Regions from separate parts of the Mesorhizobium sp. RCC_202 genome, predicted to be linked through region 1. Evidence: predicted binding sites of a transcription regulator. Region 1 holds the regulator's gene; each other region holds the start of a gene.
The links. The regulator PhoB, encoded in region 1, activates phosphate uptake and scavenging genes when phosphate is short. The targets are predictions, from matches to a motif close to TGTCATNNANCTGTCAT.
Positions count from the first base shown of each region.

Region 1 (6,119 bases):
GTCAGCGCCGCGACGACGCCGCCGGCAGTGCCGTCATTGGCCGCGACGACCGCGTCGACCTTGTTGTCGTTGGCGGTCAGGAACTGTTCCATGTTCTTCTGCGCGTTGGCCGGCAGCCAGCCGTCCGTATAGGCTTCGCCGACATTCTTGATCTTGCCCGAGTCGATAGCCGCCTTCAGCACTTCCATCGAACCCGAGAACAGGAAGTCGGCGTTCGGGTCGGAGCCCGAGCCCTTGATGAAGACATAATTGCCTTCGGGCTTCGCCTTGAACACTTCGCGAGCCTGCATGCGGCCCACTTCCTTGTTGTCGAAGGTCAGGTAGAAGACGTCCTTGTTCTCGATCAGGCGGTCGTAGCCGACGACCGGAATGCCTTCGTCCAGAGCCTTCTGCACCGCCGGGCCGATGGCGGAGGCATCCTGCGCCAGGATGATCAGCGAGTTGGCACCCTGCGAGATCAGGCTTTCGACGTCGGTCAGCTGCTTGCCCGGATTGGACTGCGCGTCGGCCGAAATGTACTTGTCGCCGGCGGCTTCGATCGCTGCCTTCATCGCGGCTTCGTCGGTCTTCCAGCGCTCTTCCTGGAAGTTGGACCACGAAACGCCGATCACCTTGTCCTTCGCCTCGGCGACCGACGCCAGCGTCAGCGACATGGCGACACCCGCCAGAATGGCGGCTGTGAATTTCTTCATAATATCCTCCCTGCGCCGTGCGGCGCGACCAGACTAGCCCGAAGGCCGGCACAAAGGCCCTTTTTTTCGAGCCTCAAAAAAATACTGATGCAGCGATGAGGTGCTGTCAACAGCGATTCTGATGGGATCTGATGGCGCATGCTAATTTTTTCGAGGCCCGCAATAAATAATGACACGACTTCGCGCTTCTGCCACTATCCCTAGCGCGTCAACGACGGCCCATGGCATGATCACAAGGCCGCGATGACCGGGAGGATTGAGAGAACGATGTCGGTCGGGATCCGCCACGACGACCTGCGCCGGCGCAACCGCGCCATGGTGATCTCGGCTGTGCGCAGGGCCGGCCAGCCGTCACGAACCGAGATCGCCGCCACCACCGGGCTGAGCCACTCCACCATTTCGGCGATCTCCTCCGACCTGATCGGCGAAGGCATCCTGACCGAAAGCAAGGCCAGCGAAACCACATCGCTGAAACGCGGCCGGCCACAGATCGGCCTGGCGCTGAGCCCCGAGGCGGCGGCCGTGGTAACGGTGGTGCTGTCGCTGAATTTCCTCTCCGTCGCCGTCATCGACTATTCCGGCCATGTCGTTGCCGAGGAACAGCGGCGGGTCGACACGCTGACCATGCCGCGCGACGAGCTGGTCGGCGAATGCGTGGCAATCGTGCGGCGCAGGCTGGAAGACCCCGACCTTGATGTCGGCAGCGTCGCCCGCATCGCCATGGGCATTCAAGGCATCACCGATTCCCACGCCCGCGCCATGCTGTGGTCGCCGATCACGCCGCTGACCGACATTGCCTTTGCCGACATTCTGGAAAAGGAATTCGGCATTCCCGCGACCATGGAGAACGACTGCAACATGATGGCCATCGCCCTGCAGTGGCGTGACCCGGCCCGCTACCGCGACAATTTCATCGCTATCCTTTTATCGCATGGCATCGGCATGGGCTTGGTGCTGAAGGGTGAATTGTTCACCGGCACGCATTCCTCCGGCGGCGAGTTCGGCCACATGATCCACCGTCCCGGCGGCGCGCTCTGCCGCTGCGGCCGGCGCGGTTGCGTCGAAGCCTATGCCGGCAACTATGCCATCTGGCGCGCCGCCATGGGAGCGAGCGAAGACGCCGAGCCGACCGATGTCGGCGACCCCGAAATGCGGGCGCTCGCGGCAAAGGCGCGGCTCGAGGACGGTCCGGAACGTGAAGCCTACCGGCGCGCCGGCGAAGCGCTTGGCTTCGGTCTCGGCAGCCTGTTCGCGCTGATCGATCCGGCGCCTGTCGCCATGGTCGGCGTCAGCGCCGCCGCTTTCGACCTGATCGAGCCCGCCCTGCGTGAGACGATCGCCCAGACCGCCGGCGGCCAGCATTCCAGGTCGATTTCCTTCGACACCGAGCCCAACGAATTGCCGCTGATCCGCGAAGGCTGCGCCATGCGCGCGCTGACCTTCGTCGACCAGGAGATCTTCGCGCCGGGCGGGCAGGCGCGGGCAGGCAAGCACGTCGCATAGGGCGCGAGTGCAGGCGCGGGGATATGCTGAGATTCAGGTCAGGCCGAGTCGAGAATGGTAGGTTCCGAGAACCGGAACGGAGCGTACTTTAGGTACGTGAGTACCGGAAGCGCAGGAAGCTGCCATTCGCAGGCCGGCCTCACCTGAATATCAGCATATCCCCTAGTCTTCCCTGATCGCGTAGCCCGCCCCGCGTATGGTTCTAATGACGTCCGGCATGCGGCCATTGTTGACCGCCTTGCGCAGGCGGCCGACATGCACGTCGACCGTGCGTTCGTCGATGTAGATCGTCTCGCCCCAGACATTGTCGAGCAACTGGCTGCGCGAGAACACGCGGCCGGGGTGACGCATCATGAATTCGAGCAGCCGGAACTCGGTCGGCCCGAGCCGGATCTCGCTCTTCTTGCGATAGACGCGGTGCGATTCACGATCGAGCACGATGTCGCCGACCTTGAGCACGCTGGACAGCACTTCCGGCTTGGCGCGCCGCAGCAACGCCTTCACACGGGCCATGAATTCCGGCGTCGAGAACGGCTTGACCAGATAATCGTCGGCGCCGGTGGAGAGGCCCCGCACGCGGTCGCTTTCCTCGCCGCGCGCGGTCAGCATGATGATCGGCAGCCGCTCGGTCTCCGGCCGCATCCTGAGCCGGCGGCAAAGCTCGATGCCGGAAACCGCCGGCACCATCCAGTCGAGGACGAGCAGGTCTGGCACATTCTCTTGCAGGCGGATCTCGGCCTCGTCGCCGCGGCTCACCACCTCGACGTGATAACCTTCGGATTCGAGGTTGTAGCGGAGCAGCACCCCTAGCGGCTCCTCATCCTCCACCACCATGATGCGTGGCGCGATCATTGGGTAACCTTTTCGTCAGGCCGCCGGTGCTGGCATCGCCGTCTCGTCCTGCTTCGGACGGTTGGCGGGCAATTGCGTGCCGGTCAGGACATAATAAGCGTTTTCGGCGATGTTGGTCACGTGGTCGCCGATACGCTCCAGGTTCTTGGCGCAGAACAAGAGGTGCGTGCAAGCGGTGATGTTGCGCGGATCTTCCATCATATAGGTCAGGAGCTCGCGGAAGACGGAGGTGTATTTGACGTCGATGCGCTCGTCGTCGTTGCGAAGCTTGGCGAGCGCAGTGGCATCGCCAGCCGTATATTCCTGGATAACGGCCTGGACCTGGATCAGCACCATCTGCGCCATGCCGTCGATCGAATGCGAGAGGTCGCGTGGCGCGGCGCTGACGCCGACGGAGCCGACTCGCTTGGCGATGTTCTTGGCGAGATCGCCGATGCGCTCGAGGTCGCCGGCCATGCGGATAGCGCCGACAACGCTGCGCAGGTCGTCGGCCATCGGCTGGCGCTTGGCAATCAGCGTTATGGCGCGGTCGTCCAGTTCGCGCTGCCGCGCGTCCATGATCGCATCGTCGGAGACGACACGCTGCGCCATCGCGTTGTCGGATTCAAGCAGGGCCCTGGTCGAAGCACCGACCATGGAACCGGCAAGATCGCCCATATCGATGATCAGCCGGCTTATCTGCCTCAGATCCTCGTCGAAGGAAGCGACGGTATGTTCGGCCATAATGATGTCCTCGTATGAACTCAGCCGAAGCGGCCGGTGATGTAATCCTGCGTGCGCTTCTCACGCGGCGAGGTGAAGATCTTCTCGGTACGGTCGAACTCGATCAGCTCGCCCAGATACATGAACGCCGTCTGCCGCGACACGCGCGCCGCCTGCTGCATGTTGTGGGTGACGATGACGATCGTATACTCGGCCTGCAACTCGTCGATCAGTTCCTCGATCTTGGCGGTCGACAGCGGGTCGAGCGCCGAGGCCGGCTCGTCGAGCAGGATGACCTCGGGCTTCACCGCCACCGTGCGGGCGATGCACAGGCGCTGCTGCTGGCCGCCGGAGAGGCTGAGGCCGCTCGCGTTGAGCTTGTCCTTGACCTCGTTCCACAGCGCCGCGCGCTTCAGCGCCAGCTCGACGCGGTTGTCCATCTCGGCCTTGCTGATCTTCTCATACAGCCTGACGCCGAAGGCGATGTTCTCATAGATCGACATGGGGAACGGCGTCGGTTTCTGGAACACCATGCCGATCTTGGTGCGAAGCAGGTTCAAGTCCTGCGAGCGATCGAGGATGTTCTTGCCGTCGAGCAGCACCTGCCCTTCCGCGCTCTGCTTCGGATAGAGCTCGTAGATGCGGTTCAAGACGCGCAGCAGCGTCGACTTGCCGCAGCCCGACGGGCCGATGAAGGCGGTGACGCTGCGCTCGGGCAACGACAGGTTGATGTTCTTCAGCGCCTTCGACTGGCCATAGTAGAAGTTGAGGTCCTTGACCTCGATCTTGGCCTTCTCGACGGTCGTGTCGACTGCGTTCAGATCGGTGGACAACATCGGTTTCATCTGTCCTCTCTGCGTCCGGTCAGGCTGCGGGCAACAATGCTCAGCGCGAGAACCGTCAGGGTGATTATGAGTGCGCCCGTCCAGGCCAGTTGCTGCCATTCCTCATAGGGGCTGAGCGCGAACTGGAAGATGGTCACCGGCAGGCTGGCCATCGGGGCATTGAGATTGCTCGACCAGAACTGGTTGTTGAGCGCGGTGAAGAGCAGGGGTGCTGTCTCGCCGGAGATGCGGGCGATCGCCAGCAGGATGCCGGTGACGATACCCGACATTGCCGCGCGATAGGCGACCGAGCGGATGACCACCCAGCGCGGCGCGCCGATGGCGGTGCCTGCCTCGCGCAGCGCGTTGGGCACAAGGTTCAGCATGTCCTCGGTGGTGCGCACCACGACGGGGATCACCAGGATCGACAGCGCGACGGCGCCGGCGATCGCCGAGAAATGGCCCATCGGCCGCACCATCAGCTCATAGACGAACAGGCCGACGATGATCGAAGGCGCCGACAAAAGGATGTCGTTGATGAAACGCACCACGGTGGTCAGCTTCGAGAACCGCCCATACTCGGCCATGTAGGTGCCGGCCAGAACGCCGATCGGCGTGCCGACGAGAATGCCGATGATGGTCATCACGATGCTGCCGTAGATGGCGTTGAGCAGGCCGCCGGCATCGCCGGGCGGCGGTGTCATCTCGGTGAACACCGCCAGCGATACGCCGGACAGGCCCTTGTAGAGCAGCGCGCCGAGGATCAGCGCCAGCCAGGCGAGACCGATGCCGGCGGCGATGACGCACAGCGCCATCATCACGCCGTTCCTGCGCTTGCGGCTCTGGTGGAGGGACGAGGCTGTCGACATGGATCAGGCTCCCGCGCGGCTATCGATACGCAGCAGCATGTAGCGTGCGATGGCAAGGATGACGAAGGTGATGAGGAAGAGGAGAAGGCCGAGCGCCACCAGCGACGAGGTGTAGAGGTCGCCGACAGCTTCGGTGAATTCGTTGGCGATGGTCGCCGAGATGGTCGTTGCCGGCGCAAACAGCGAGGCGCTGATGCGGTGCGCATTGCCGATGACAAAGGTGACAGCCATGGTTTCGCCGAGCGCGCGGCCGAGGCCGAGCATGACGCCGCCCATGATGCCGACGCGGGTATAGGGAATAACCACGCGCCGCGTCACTTCCCAGGTCGTGCAGCCGATGCCATAGGCCGATTCCTTGAGAACCGCCGGCACCGTGTCGAACACGTCCTTGGTGATCGAGGTGATGAAGGGCAGCACCATGATGGCCAGGATAAGCGAGGACGTCAGCAGGCCGATGCCGTAAGGCGGACCGGCAAACAGGCTGTTGAGGCCGGGAACGCCGTGGAACAGCCAGATGATAAAGGGCTGCACCGTCGTCTGCAGGAACGGCGCCAGCACGAACAGGCCCCAGATGCCGTAGATGATCGAGGGAATACCGGCCAGCAGTTCCACCGCCATGCCGATCGGGCGCCGCAGCGGACGTGGGCAAAGTTCGGTGAGAAAAATGGCGATGCCGA
Region 1 is NZ_JBFUPO010000022.1:27,486-33,604, reverse strand. It holds gene xylF (D-xylose ABC transporter substrate-binding protein) at 1-692, opposite strand, end outside; gene AB6802_RS29895 (ROK family protein) at 960-2,195, shown strand; gene phoB (phosphate regulon transcriptional regulator PhoB) at 2,358-3,047, opposite strand; gene phoU (phosphate signaling complex protein PhoU) at 3,063-3,770, opposite strand; gene pstB (phosphate ABC transporter ATP-binding protein PstB) at 3,791-4,594, opposite strand; gene pstA (phosphate ABC transporter permease PstA) at 4,591-5,442, opposite strand; gene pstC (phosphate ABC transporter permease subunit PstC) at 5,446-6,119, opposite strand, start outside.

Region 2 (6,119 bases), on a different contig from region 1:
AGGACAGAGGGGGGCGCGACAGAACGCGGCCTAAGCCTTGAGGCGATACCCCTCCAGCTCCGGATCGAGCTCCACCTTCACCGCATTGGTGAACACGCAAGTCGCCACCATGATGCCGGCGAAGGCGGTGACATTGACCAGCAGCGTTTCGTCGTAGCGCGCCTTGAGCGCGGCCCAGGTCTCATCGGCAACGGCGTTGGCATCGGCGGCTACCGCTTTGCCGAATTCGATGAGCAGCGCTTCGTCAGCATTGGGCTCGACAGCTTCCGGATCGAGGCCTCCATCGATCAGCGCACGGCGGAAGAACGTCACCGGAATCTCGGCGCGCATCGTCTGCGCAATCGCTGTCGAGAACAGCCAGATGGCGCGGTCGCCTAGCGTGGGCTTGAGCAGATCGCGCAGCGTGAACCATTCGGCGTAGATGCGGTGGGCAGCCGGCGAATGGAGCAGGATGCGCTTCATGTTGGTCATGCGGCCGCGCAGCGCCAACTCGCGGTCGTGCTCGGCGCGGATTTCGGCGGACGCGGTCGCGTAGTCGATCGGGGAAAGATGCGCCACCGCCCTCACCCTAGCGTCGCGTGCAGGACAGGCGCGCCGCGCAGCGTGTTGGAGACGGTGCAGATGTCTTCGGCGTCCGCCAGGATGCGCTGCCTGGTCGCCGCGTCGAGATCGCCGGCGATGTCGAGCCTGACGGTGAAGGTCGCGATGCGCGAGGGCTCATCCTTGGCTTTCTCGCCGCCGACCTCGGCACGAACCTCGCCCAGCCGGTCGGCGACGCCGAGCCGCGTCGCGGCAATGCGGGCGCTGAGCACCATGCAGGCGGCGAGCGATGCATGGAGCAGGTCGAGCGGGCTGAAGCCCGGCGCGCTGACCTGAGTGACCACGCCGACTTCGCCGCCGGTCGGGGTTGTGATCGTCGGCAGGCCGCCGGACGGCAGCACGGCGAGCGCGCCGGCGTTTCGGGTTCTGACTTTGAGGTCCGCCATCATGTGATCTCCGGTTAGGAGGCACATTGATAGCGGACGGAAATTGAAAAGGACAATCTCCGACGTTAGCGCTGCCCCTCATTGTCCTGCCGGACATTTCTCCCCGTGAACGGGGAGAAAGAGGCAGTCGCCGGCGTCGCGCCTTTTTCCTTCTCCCCGTTTACGGAGAGAAGGGGCCCGAAGGGCGGATGAGGGGTAATGCGGCGCTGGCAAGTTGGCGCCGATGCCCTACGAAAGCCCCCACTCCAGCCGCTTCGCGGAGGGAGAGGAAAGGCGCCTCACTTCGTCAAATCGAGCGCAGCCGTCAGATCGCCCATCGGCGGCTGGCCGTTGGAGGCGAGCGCCTTGTCGCGAACGACGATGCCCTGCAGCACCGGCAGATCGTAGCGGTTGGTGATGAAGCGCAGGATCGAGGTCGTGTCATACTGCGTGTGATCGACCGTGCCGGCCTTGGCATAGGGCGAGATGATGAAGGCCGGGACGCGGTTGCCCGGGCCCCAGCGGTCGGCCTTGGGCGGCGCGACGTGATCCCAGAAGCCGCCGTTTTCGTCATAAGTGACGACGACCAGCATATGCGCCCATTGCGGGCTCTTTTCGAGATGCGCGACGAGGTCAGCCAGATGCTGATCGCCTGAGGTCACGTCGGCATAGCCGCTGTGCTCGTTGAGATTGCCCTGCGGCTTGTAGAAGGAGACGGCCGGCAGCTTGCCGTCGTCGATCGCCTTGATGAATTCCGAGCCGCCGAGGCCGCCATCGCGCAGGTGCGCCGTGCGCGCGGCCGTGCCCGGCGCATAGGCCGCGAAATAGTTGAAGGGCTGGTGGTGGAACTGGAAGTTCGGCACGGGCGTCGCGTTCTTGCCGTCGAGCGCTGCCTGCCAGGCGCCCGAATACCAGGCCCAGTCGATGCCTTTGAGCGACAACAAATCGCCGATGGTGACCTCGTGCTGCGGCGGCAGCGTGGTCGGCTGCGCCGGATCGGCCAAGGCCGCATCGCCACCCTGGGCCGGCTTGTTGGCGCTCGGCTGGTAAGGCGGCTGCAAGGTGTTGACGGCGTAGAAATCGGGCGTGATGGCGCCGTCATTGACGAATTTCGGCACGCCGCCCAGCGCCGACGGCGGCGAATTGTCGGCCACTTTCAGCGTCGTGCCATCGGGCTCGACGACGGCGATCTGGCCCTTCACCGAGCTGGTGTCGGCATGCGGGTAATAAGGCACGCAGGCGCAGGCCAGCATGAAGTGGTTGAGGAAGGAGCCGCCGAAGGCGGCCTGGAAGAAATTGTCGGCGAGCACATATTTCTGGCCGATCGCCCACATCGGCAGATGCGAGCCGTCATAATGGCCCATCACCAGCGAGCCGGAATCGGCCCAGGCGACGAACTTGTCGTTCTTGCCGTCGTCGATCTGCATCTGCTCCTGGTAGAAGCGGTGCCAGAGGTCATGGGTGATGACATTGGTGCCTTCGTTGAACCCCTTGGGGTCGTCGATGGCGAAGACGGCATTGGCGAGATGCGCGGTCTCGGCCTCCGTCACCACCGGCGTCACGCCCTTGCCGGTCAGCCCGCCCCAGGCCGGCGGCAGCTCGGTGAGCGGCTTACCGTCGCGGTCGAGCTGGCGCGCCTGATCGGCCGAGACATTGGCAAGCCCATTGGCGCCGGGGAAGCCGCCATAGAGATTATCGAAGCTGCGGTTCTCGGCGTAGATGACGACGACGGTATCGATCTTGTCGTAGCCGGGAGGAGCCGCTTGAGCGACGGCAGCGGCCGATGCCAGCGCCGTCGAAGCGAGGCAGAGCGAGAGGAAGGACCTGGTCATTGGAGAATGCCTCGTGGCTGGGGAAATGGCTGGAGGAACTTTGCAACGCTAGGGCTGGCGGTTGTCAGCTTTGTGACAGCGAGCATGGGTAACAGGAAACGCCGGCGGGACAGAGGGAAGCGTGAAGGGACGCGACCCAGGCAAAGTTGAACCTCACCAAGCGGTCATCAATCCGTAGCAATACGCTTTTACGCCAAGGCAAACGGACTGGGCTGCCATGAAACAATGGACAACCGGCGTGCTTGCAGCCTTTGCCGGCATCGCAATCCTCTGGCCTGCCGAAGGACTGCCAGCAGGCAGCGTCCATCCCGGCCCACTATCACGCACCGAAGCGTTCGCCCGGGCGCAGGCACTCACGGCGCTGGGGCGAAAAATGTTCTTCGACCCTGCCCTCTCCGCCTCGGGCAAGCAGGCCTGCTCGTCCTGTCATGATCCCAACCATGCCTTCGGTCCGGCCTCGGCCTCGCCGGTCGAAATGGGCGGGCCGAATCTCGACCAGCCTGGACAGCGCGCCGTCCCGTCGCTGCGCTACCTGCAGGCGGCGCCTGCCTTCACCGAGCACTTTTACGATTCCGAGGACGAAGGCGACGAGAGCGTCGACAACGGCCCGACCGGCGGCCTGACCTGGGACGGTCGCTCCGACCACGGCAAGGATCAGGCCAGTATCCCGCTGCTGTCTCCTTTCGAGATGGCCAACAAAGATGAGGCCCAGGTGGTCGCCAGCCTGCGCAAGGCGCCTTATGCCGACGCCTTCAAGGCCGCCTTCGGCGCCGATGTCTTCGACAATCCGCAAGACGCCTTCGCCGCCGCTGTCGAGGCGCTCGGCACATTCGAGCAGAGCAGCGCCGACTTCTATCCCTATTCCAGCCGCTACGACGCCTTCCTCGCCGGCAAGGCGACGCTGACCGCACAGGAGCTGCGCGGCCGCACAGCCTTCGAGGACGAGACCAAGGGCAATTGCGCGAGCTGCCACTTAAGCGAGCCCGCCAATGACGGCGAGCCGCCGCAATTCACCGATTACGGCCTGATTGCGATCGCCGTGCCACGCAATCCGGCCATCCCCGCCAATGCCGATCCCCGTTATGTCGACCTCGGTCTTTGCGGCCCGCTGCGCACCGACTTCAAGGGGCGGGCGGAATATTGCGGCCTGTTCAAGACGCCGACGCTGCGCAACGTCGCCTTGCGCAAAAGCTTCTTCCACAATGGCTATTTCCACACGCTGCGCGAGGCGGTTGCCTTCTACGCCAGCCGCGATACGGATCCCGGCCGCTGGTATCCGAGGAACGCCGACGGCACGGTCTGGAAATTTGATGATTTGCCCAAGGCCTATTGGCCGAACCTCAACACCGACCCGCCCTTCAACGGCAAGAAACCCGGCGACAAGCCGGCGCTGACCGATGCCGAGATCGACGACATCGTGGCTTTTCTCGGCACGCTGACCGACGCCGACCAGGCCGGGCAGTAAGAGCGCCACAACGGTGGCAATGCACTATCCTGGTGCGGCAACGCGCGGGGTATTGGGATGGAAACTATTGTTACCCGCCGCAAGCGCGACATCTTCGGCCGGATCTTCCTGCTATTGTTTATCGGCTTCAATCTGTTGATGCTCTGGATCGGCGGGCTATGGCCTGCTCGGCCGCGTGCCCGTGCCCAGCGCCAATGTCGTCACGCCCGGCGTCGACCTCGGCGCGGCGATCGGCGTCGCGGCATTTTTGGCCTGCTGGCTGCTGGGCTTTCGGCTGCTCGGGCTTTTTGCCTTGCTGACGCGCGCCCGCAAGGTCGCTGCGATCGAGACGCGCTGAGCCAGCGCGGCACCCGAAGGATTTCGGCGAGTATCGCGCGGCCACGATGGCGCGGGCAAGTCGCTATGCCGGCTGTGCGCCTGATGTTGGGACGCCCTCCGGTCGCTGACCACCAAGCGAGCATGCCAAAACGAGCACCATGTGTGGGCTAGGTCATAGTAACGCCAAGCAGTGACTGCTATATTAGAACTTCTTCAGAGCGGGGGCTCGAATGAGGTTTGTTGCGGTGCAGGAGCCGCCCCACGACAGTTGGGCGGTGTTCGACGCAGGTAATGACGCGCCGGCCGAATATGCGGGTCGCGTGCTGATCGGCCTGACCTTGCATGAAGCCCGCCGTTTCGCCGCCGTCGCCAATGATCACTGCGGGTGGTCGCAACGCCTATGGCCCGTCCGGCTGGAGTTGGTCAACCCGGCCGCCGATGGCGTACCGGCGGCCCGGGAAAAGGATAACCGTACCAACAGTTAGGGACGCGCGCTGCCGAATTGATTCAAGCATAGGGCTCGCGGAAATTCCCTCAGCCAGCCAGCGCATAGCGGCTCACCACCATGCCGCTGGCATAGGCTTTCGAGCCGATCAGCTTCAGCCTGGAAAAACCGCCTTCGTCGAAGATGCGGCGGCCGGCGCCGAGCACGGCTGGATTGACGAAGAGCTGGAACTCGTCGACGAGGCCGGCGGCAATCAGCGCCGAGGCGAAGCCGGCGCCGCCGAACACGGCGATGTTGCCGCCCTCGCCCTGCTTCAAGGCGTCTACCTCGCGCGGCAGGTCGCCGCTGACCACCCGCGTGCGCTCCCAGCGCGAGGTCTCGAGCTTGTCGCTCGGCACCACCTTTTGCGCCTCGACGATGCGCTGGGCGAAGGCATAGAAGCGGTCGCCCGGGAATTTCTTCGCCGCATTGCCCCAATGGGTCAGATACCCCTCCTCGGCCATCTTGCGGCCGAGCAGGATGGTATCGATGCCGGCAAAGACGGCGTTGAAGTCCTGCTTCAAGTCCTCATCCCAGGCGCTGTCGTCGCCCCATTCCCACAGTTGCCAGCGATGGTCCTCATTGGCGCCGACGAAACCGTCGACCGAGATCTGCATGTTCAGGATAAGCTTTTTCACGGGTCGTTCTCCTCATTCTTGATTTCAGGCGGCATTGCCGACGCGGGCGAAGTTTTCGGCCCAGGCCTCGAAGCTGGTCGGCGTGGCGTTTGCAACCGAAGGCACTTCCAGCGCCCAGCGCTCGCCCTTGTTGAAGCTCGCCGCCGTCTCGCCGAGCGCATCGGCGAAGCTCGCCGACAGGCCGTTGGCGATCATGCCGGCACGGGCGTCTGCGAAGGGCGCGGCATAGTAGGCCACATCCTTTCCGATCGCCCGGCCGAGAATCGCGGTCGCCTGTTCAAGCGTGTGGTAGCCGCCGCCATGTAGTTCGACGACGCGCTGGCCGGAGGCGCCCTTCGCATCGAGGAGCGCCGCGGCGCGCTCGCCGATGTCTTTTGCGGCAATCAGCGGCATCGGCAGGTCGCCTCGAAAGGGCGT
Region 2 is NZ_JBFUPO010000003.1:88,141-94,259, reverse strand. It holds gene AB6802_RS07680 (hypothetical protein) at 31-558, opposite strand; gene AB6802_RS07675 (OsmC family protein) at 564-986, opposite strand; gene AB6802_RS07670 (acid phosphatase) at 1,265-2,797, opposite strand; gene AB6802_RS07665 (cytochrome-c peroxidase) at 3,015-4,262, shown strand; gene AB6802_RS07660 (hypothetical protein) at 4,438-4,599, shown strand; gene AB6802_RS07655 (hypothetical protein) at 4,811-5,065, shown strand; gene AB6802_RS07650 (dihydrofolate reductase family protein) at 5,115-5,702, opposite strand; gene AB6802_RS07645 (NmrA family NAD(P)-binding protein) at 5,727-6,119, opposite strand, start outside.
Region 2: AB6802_RS07670 (acid phosphatase) is a predicted target of PhoB. The motif match lies at 2,859-2,875, and genes of this name have one in related genera.

Region 3 (6,119 bases), on a different contig from region 1:
AGCCGCTGGCGGAAGGTCAGGCCGATCGCCATCGCCGCCTCCGACTGGCCCTTGGGGATCGAGCCGACCGCGCCGCGCAGATATTCGACGACCTGCGCCGTCTTGAACAAGGTCAGCGCCAGGACAGCGGCCCAGAAGGACTGCAGGTGCACGCCGACGGCCGGTAGGCCGTAATAGACGAAGAAGATCAGCACCAGGATCGGGATGCCGCGGATGGTGTCCGAGAAGATGCGCACCGCCCAGCGAATGGGCGCCGGACCGTAGACCAGGCCGGCGCCGAGGATGATGCCGGCGATCAGCGACAGCACGACGACCAGGAAAGACACCCAAAGCGTCAGCGCGAAGCCTTGGGCGAGGAAGGGCAGGGCGTAGGCGATCTGGCCAAGCATCTCAGCGCGCCGTCCTGTACCAGCGCTCGACCAGCCTAAGCGCAAAGAGCAGCACGTAGCCGGTGACCAGGTACATCGCCGTCACCACGAGATAGACCTCGACGATACGGAAGGTGTTGAAGTTGATCCACTGCGCGCCATAGGTCAGTTCCGGCACCGAGATGACGGAGGCGACCGAGGTATCCTTGAACAGCGAGATGAAGGTGTTGGAGAGCGCCGGCAGCGTGATGCGCATCATCGTCGGCAGCCGTACATGCAGCAGCCTTTGCCAGGGCGTCAGCCCGATCGCCTTGCCGGCGTCGAGCTGGCCGCGCGGCACGGCTTCGAGGCCGGAGCGGAAGACTTCGACCAGATAGGCGCCGCTGTAGAGCGCGAGCGTTGCCACGAAAGAGGTCTGGGCGCTGTAGGCGAGGTCGACGACCGTCGGCAGGCCGTAGAAGACCAGATAGACCAGCAGGATCAGCGGCACGTTGCGGATGAACTCGACATAGGCCGCGATGACGCCGCGCACGACACGGCCGGCCGAGACATACCAGACCGCCAGCACCAGGCCGATGACGACGCCGATGGCGATCGAGATCACGGCAAGCTCGAGGCTGAGCAGCAGCCCGCCCCACAGCTTGTCGAAATGCCGCCAGATCAGGTTGAAATTGAGCGTATAGCCCATGCGTTCCGTCTCTATGGCTCGGCGTGGCGGATCCAGGATCCGCCGCTCGCGAACCGGTGTCGAGGGAAAAACAGGCAGAAGGCGTCGCCTTCCGCCTGCCTTATCGAATGGCTCCTGGTCAGATGACCGGGAAACCCGGGTGACGGGCCGGCGGCTCCTGGCCGAAATATTCCTTGAAGGCGCCGTCATAAAGCGCCGTTTCATGGCCGAACATGGCGATGGTGAAGGTCTGGTTGACGAAGGTCAGCCAGTCGAGATCGCCCTGCCTGACGGCGGCGCCGTAGAGCATCGAATACCAGCTCTTGCCGGCATCGAAATACTTGTCGGGATTGCGCGAGGCGAGCCAGCGCACGGTCGACAGGTCGACGGCGGCGGCATCGGCGCGTTTCGATTCCAGCGCCTGCAGCACATTGGCCTGGGTGTCGATCTGCAACACCTGCGCCTGCGGCAAGGCGAAATGCACCGAGCTTTCGGCATCGACATTCTGCAAGATCGAGATGCGCGTGTTGGCGCCGTTCGCCAGCAGCTTGTCGAAGGTCTTGTTCTCCGAGCCCGGCAGCGTCAGAAGGGCCACGCCTTCGACATAGTAGGGCCGCGAGAAGTGGATCAGCTGCGAGCGCTGCGCCGTCATGGTCATGAACTGGATGGTGATGTCGACCTTGTTGGTCGTCACGTTCGGAATGCGCTGCGCCGGATCCTGCGGCACGAATTCGACCTTGGTCGGGTCGTCGAACAAGCCCTTGGCGAGGATACGGCCCATGGTGATGTCCATGCCGACAAGCTCGCCGGCATCGTTCTCGAAATGCCACGGCGCGTTGGTGCTGCCGGTGCCGACGATCAGCTTGCCGCGGTCGAGCGCGGTGCGCAGCACGCTGTCCGACGCGGCTTGCGCCGCCGCCTTCTCGGCGCTGATGGCGGTCAAAGCGCCGGCGGTGGCCAATCCGGCCATGCCCAGTTTCAGAAAATCACGTCTGCCGGTTGTGTCGTTCACGGCGACCTCCTTTGTTGATGTTCCCCAATCGATCAGCATACACGCGTCATAATCTGCAGTTGTCTCTTACAAGAGACGCGTGTATCCTGTACAAGACAGATACTAGCATTAGGAATCGACAATGCAAGATGGCGAAGTGCTGGCCGAATGGCCCGCGGATGACGCGAGCCCGGAGAAGCTCGCGACCTCGCGGGAAAAGGGCCTCAACCGCGTTCTGCAGATCCTTGAATTCCTGCATGGCAACCAGCGCGCCATCGGCATCGGTGAACTGGCCAAGCGGCTCAACGCGCCGCGCTCGACCACCTACACGCTGGTGCGCGAGCTGGTCGAAGCCGGGCTCTTGGAAATGGAAGGCGACGGCAACCGCGTCTATTTCGGCAAGAAGCTGTACCTCTATGGAATGGCTTATATGCGCGGCAACGACTTGCTGCGGCGCGGCCGCCAGGAGGTCGATACGCTGTCGCGCGAGACGGGCGAGACATCGGAACTCTGCATGCTGCAGAGTGGCCGCTACACCATAATCCATTCGAGCCCCGGCGCCCGGCCGTTCCGCATCAGCTCGGCCACCGGACTGCAGATCCCGCTGCCCTGGACGGCGTCGGGCCGGCTGCTGCTTGCCGGCCTCGATCGTGGCCGGATCGAAGCGATGATCGCGGAGGACGATCTCGTGCTGCCGGACGGCCGCAAGCTCGATATCGAGGATTTCATCGGCGACATAGGCAGGGCCCGCGTCGCCGGCTATTGCGTGACGTCCGGATTGGTCGACGCTTACACCAAATGCCTGGCGGCACCGGTGTTTTCGGCGCCCGGAAAGGTCGAGGCGACGATGTGCCTGGTGGTGCCGATCGACACAAATGAGGAGCGGACGCGCGAGCTGATCGCGTTGTTGCGCGATCGCGCGGCCAGGCTGTCGATTGGCGGATAGGGCGAAAGTCGAAGCGCCGACGCCTCAGGCGATGATGTCGGGAATGATGCGGTCTTCCAGCGCCGTCAGCCGGTCTTTCAGCAGCAGCTTTTTCTTCTTCATGCGCTGGATCTGAAGCGGGTCGCAGGCCATGGCGATCATGGCGTTGATCGCGGCGTCGAAATCGGCGTGTTCCTGTTTAAGCCGGGAGTATTCTAGGCGTACTTCAGCCTGTTCCTGTTCGGACATTATCTACCGTCTGCACTTGCAACGCCCAAGGCGGGCTGGTTGGGCGGGACCGGTGGGTTGGGACCGGCGGGCAGGCCTTACCACATTTCACATTGTCGTGGAATGCTACCACGTGGCATTCGACATCGAGATCGGTTGGTGGCAAACTGTCATCGTGCCGTCACAGACACGACCTGCGGTGGACGCGCCTGCGAACGGCTGCAATCGAGGAAACCATGAAAGGGAGAACCAATCATGTCTCTTGCATCCCATCTTGATGAGTTGCAGCGGAAACACGGTGATATCGAACGCGAAATCGACGATGCGATGAACCATCCATCGGTCGACGACCTCGAAATCGTGAATCTCAAGCGACGCAAGCTGGCAATCAAGGACGAGATTGAAAAGCTGAAAGGGAAACCGACCTCGCACTGAACTTCCTCAAGGCGACATAGCCGCACCCGCCGCGGCGTAACCCTCCGGTGGCAAGAAATGCCACCGGCTTGGTTCTTTTACCCAATACATCGACTGTTTAGGCCTGTATCAGCCAGCCTGATGCAGATCTTTGAGGGTGTGGCTGCCGGTCGCGGGGCAGGCAATTTGCCGGTTCCGACTGTCGCTTGCCATTGACAAGCCATCTTTGCTCCGCCACCTCATGCCCGGACCTTGCAGATAAAAGGCGGCCGGCATGACCGGGTATTTTTCCTCTCCTTTCGCGCGCCGGACATCGGTCGGCGTTTCGGTTGGCGGCGTGGTCGTCGGCGGCGGCGCGCCTGTCGTCGTGCAATCGATGACCAACACCGACACGGCCGATATCGACCAGACCGTCGCTCAGGTCGCGGCGCTGCATCGCGCCGGCTCCGAGATCGTGCGCATCACGGTTGACCGCGATGAGAGTGCGGCCGCCGTGCCGCGTATCCATGAACGGCTGGCCCGGCTTGGCATCAATGTGCCGCTGGTCGGCGATTTCCACTATATCGGCCACAAGCTTCTGGCCGACCATCCGGCTTGCGCCGAGGCGCTGGCGAAATACCGCATCAACCCCGGCAATGTCGGCTTCAAGGACAAGAAGGACCGCCAGTTCGCGGCGATCGTCGAAATGGCGATCAAGCATGACAAGCCGGTTCGCATCGGCGTCAATTGGGGCTCTCTCGACCAGGAGCTCTTGACCCGGCTGATGGACCAGAACCAGGCCCAGGGCTTTCCGCTGACGGCGCAGGAAGTGACCCGCGAGGCGATCGTGCAGTCGGCGATCCTGTCGGCCGAGATGGCCGAGGAGATCGGGCTTGGCCGCGACAAGATCATCCTGTCGGCCAAGGTCAGCGGCGTGCAGGATTTGATCGCCGTCTATACCGAGCTTGCCACGCGCTCCAACCATGCGCTGCATCTCGGCCTCACCGAGGCCGGCATGGGCACCAAGGGCATCGTCGCTTCGTCCGCCGCCATGGGCATCCTGTTGCAGCAGGGCATTGGCGACACGATCCGCATCTCGCTGACGCCGGAGCCGAATGGCGACCGCACGCGCGAGGTGCAGGTGTCGCAGGAACTGCTGCAGACCATGGGTTTCCGGCAGTTCGTGCCGATCGTCGCCGCTTGCCCGGGCTGCGGGCGCACCACATCCACCGTGTTCCAGGAACTGGCGCAGAATATCCAGGCCGACCTGCGCAAGAACATGCCGGTCTGGCGCGAGAAATATCCCGGCGTCGAGAACCTCAAGGTCGCGGTGATGGGCTGCATCGTCAACGGCCCCGGCGAATCCAAGCATGCCGATATCGGTATCTCGCTGCCCGGCACCGGCGAGACGCCGACGGCGCCGGTGTTCGTCGACGGCAAGAAGGCGGCGACGCTGCGCGGGCCCTCGATCGCGGCCGATTTCGAGAAAATGGTCGCCGACTATATCGACCAGCGCTACGGACACGGCAAAGCCGCGGCCGAGTAGGCTGATGCACCGTCTTCTCACGGTGATCCTGGCCTTGCTTTGCGGTCTAAGCGGGGTGACGGGCGCGTTCGCCGACCCGCCGCAGTCGCGATCCGCCGCCAAGCGGCTGATCAACCGGGTCTGCGACCTGATCGACACCGAGGCCGGCAAGAACGACCTGCCCAGGGATTTCTTCGCCCGGCTGATCTGGAAGGAAAGTCGCTTCGACCCCAACGCGGTGAGCCCGGTCGGCGCCGAGGGCATCGCGCAGTTCATGCCGGGCACCGCCAAGATGCGTGGCCTGGCCAACTCCTTCGATATCGAGCAGGCGCTCCCCGCCTCGGCGAAATATCTGGCCGAGATGAAGGCAAGCTATGGCAATCTCGGCCTTGCCGCTGCGGCCTACAATGCCGGCGAAAACCGCGTGTCGCGCTGGCTGGATTCCGGCGGCTTCCTGCCGATGGAGACGGAGAGCTATGTCTTCGACGTCATGGGCGAGCCGGTCGACAAGTTTTCCGACACCTCCTATGCCGGCACCATCCAGCCGCTCGATCCGAAGTTGAGCTTTGCCGTCGCCTGCCGCAGACTGCCGGTGATCATGTCGCAGACGGTCGCCATGGCCTCGATCAACATCAAGCCTTGGGGCGTGCAGATCGCCGGCAATTTCCGCCGCTCGGCGGCGATCGACCAGTGGCTCAGGGTGCGCAGCCGCTTCCCGGCGCTGCTCGCCAGCCACGACCCGGTGGTCAGCCGCGTGCGCACGCCGATCGGCAGGCGCGGCATCTACGCGGTCAGGATCGGCGCCGATTCGCGCGCCGAGGCGGACGGCATCTGCGGCAAGCTGCACGGCGTCGGCGGCGCTTGCGTGGTTCTGCGCAATCGGTAATGGCGGCCCGACTCTGGGGGACAGTCTCAAATGACAGCCAAGATCGTCTTGCTTAACGGTGTCGGCAGCGCGGGCAAGAGTTCGATCGCCAAAGCGCTGCAGGCGATAACCGCCGAGCCCTTCCTGCATGTGGCGA
Region 3 is NZ_JBFUPO010000015.1:16,443-22,561, reverse strand. It holds gene AB6802_RS26815 (amino acid ABC transporter permease) at 1-389, opposite strand, end outside; gene AB6802_RS26810 (amino acid ABC transporter permease) at 391-1,056, opposite strand; gene AB6802_RS26805 (transporter substrate-binding domain-containing protein) at 1,175-2,047, opposite strand; gene AB6802_RS26800 (IclR family transcriptional regulator) at 2,169-2,972, shown strand; gene AB6802_RS26795 (YdcH family protein) at 2,997-3,200, opposite strand; gene AB6802_RS26790 (YdcH family protein) at 3,435-3,614, shown strand; gene ispG (flavodoxin-dependent (E)-4-hydroxy-3-methylbut-2-enyl-diphosphate synthase) at 3,868-5,118, shown strand; gene AB6802_RS26780 (transglycosylase SLT domain-containing protein) at 5,123-5,983, shown strand; gene AB6802_RS26775 (chloramphenicol phosphotransferase CPT family protein) at 6,014-6,119, shown strand, end outside.
Region 3: AB6802_RS26790 (YdcH family protein) is a predicted target of PhoB. The motif match lies at 3,348-3,364, and genes of this name have one in related genera.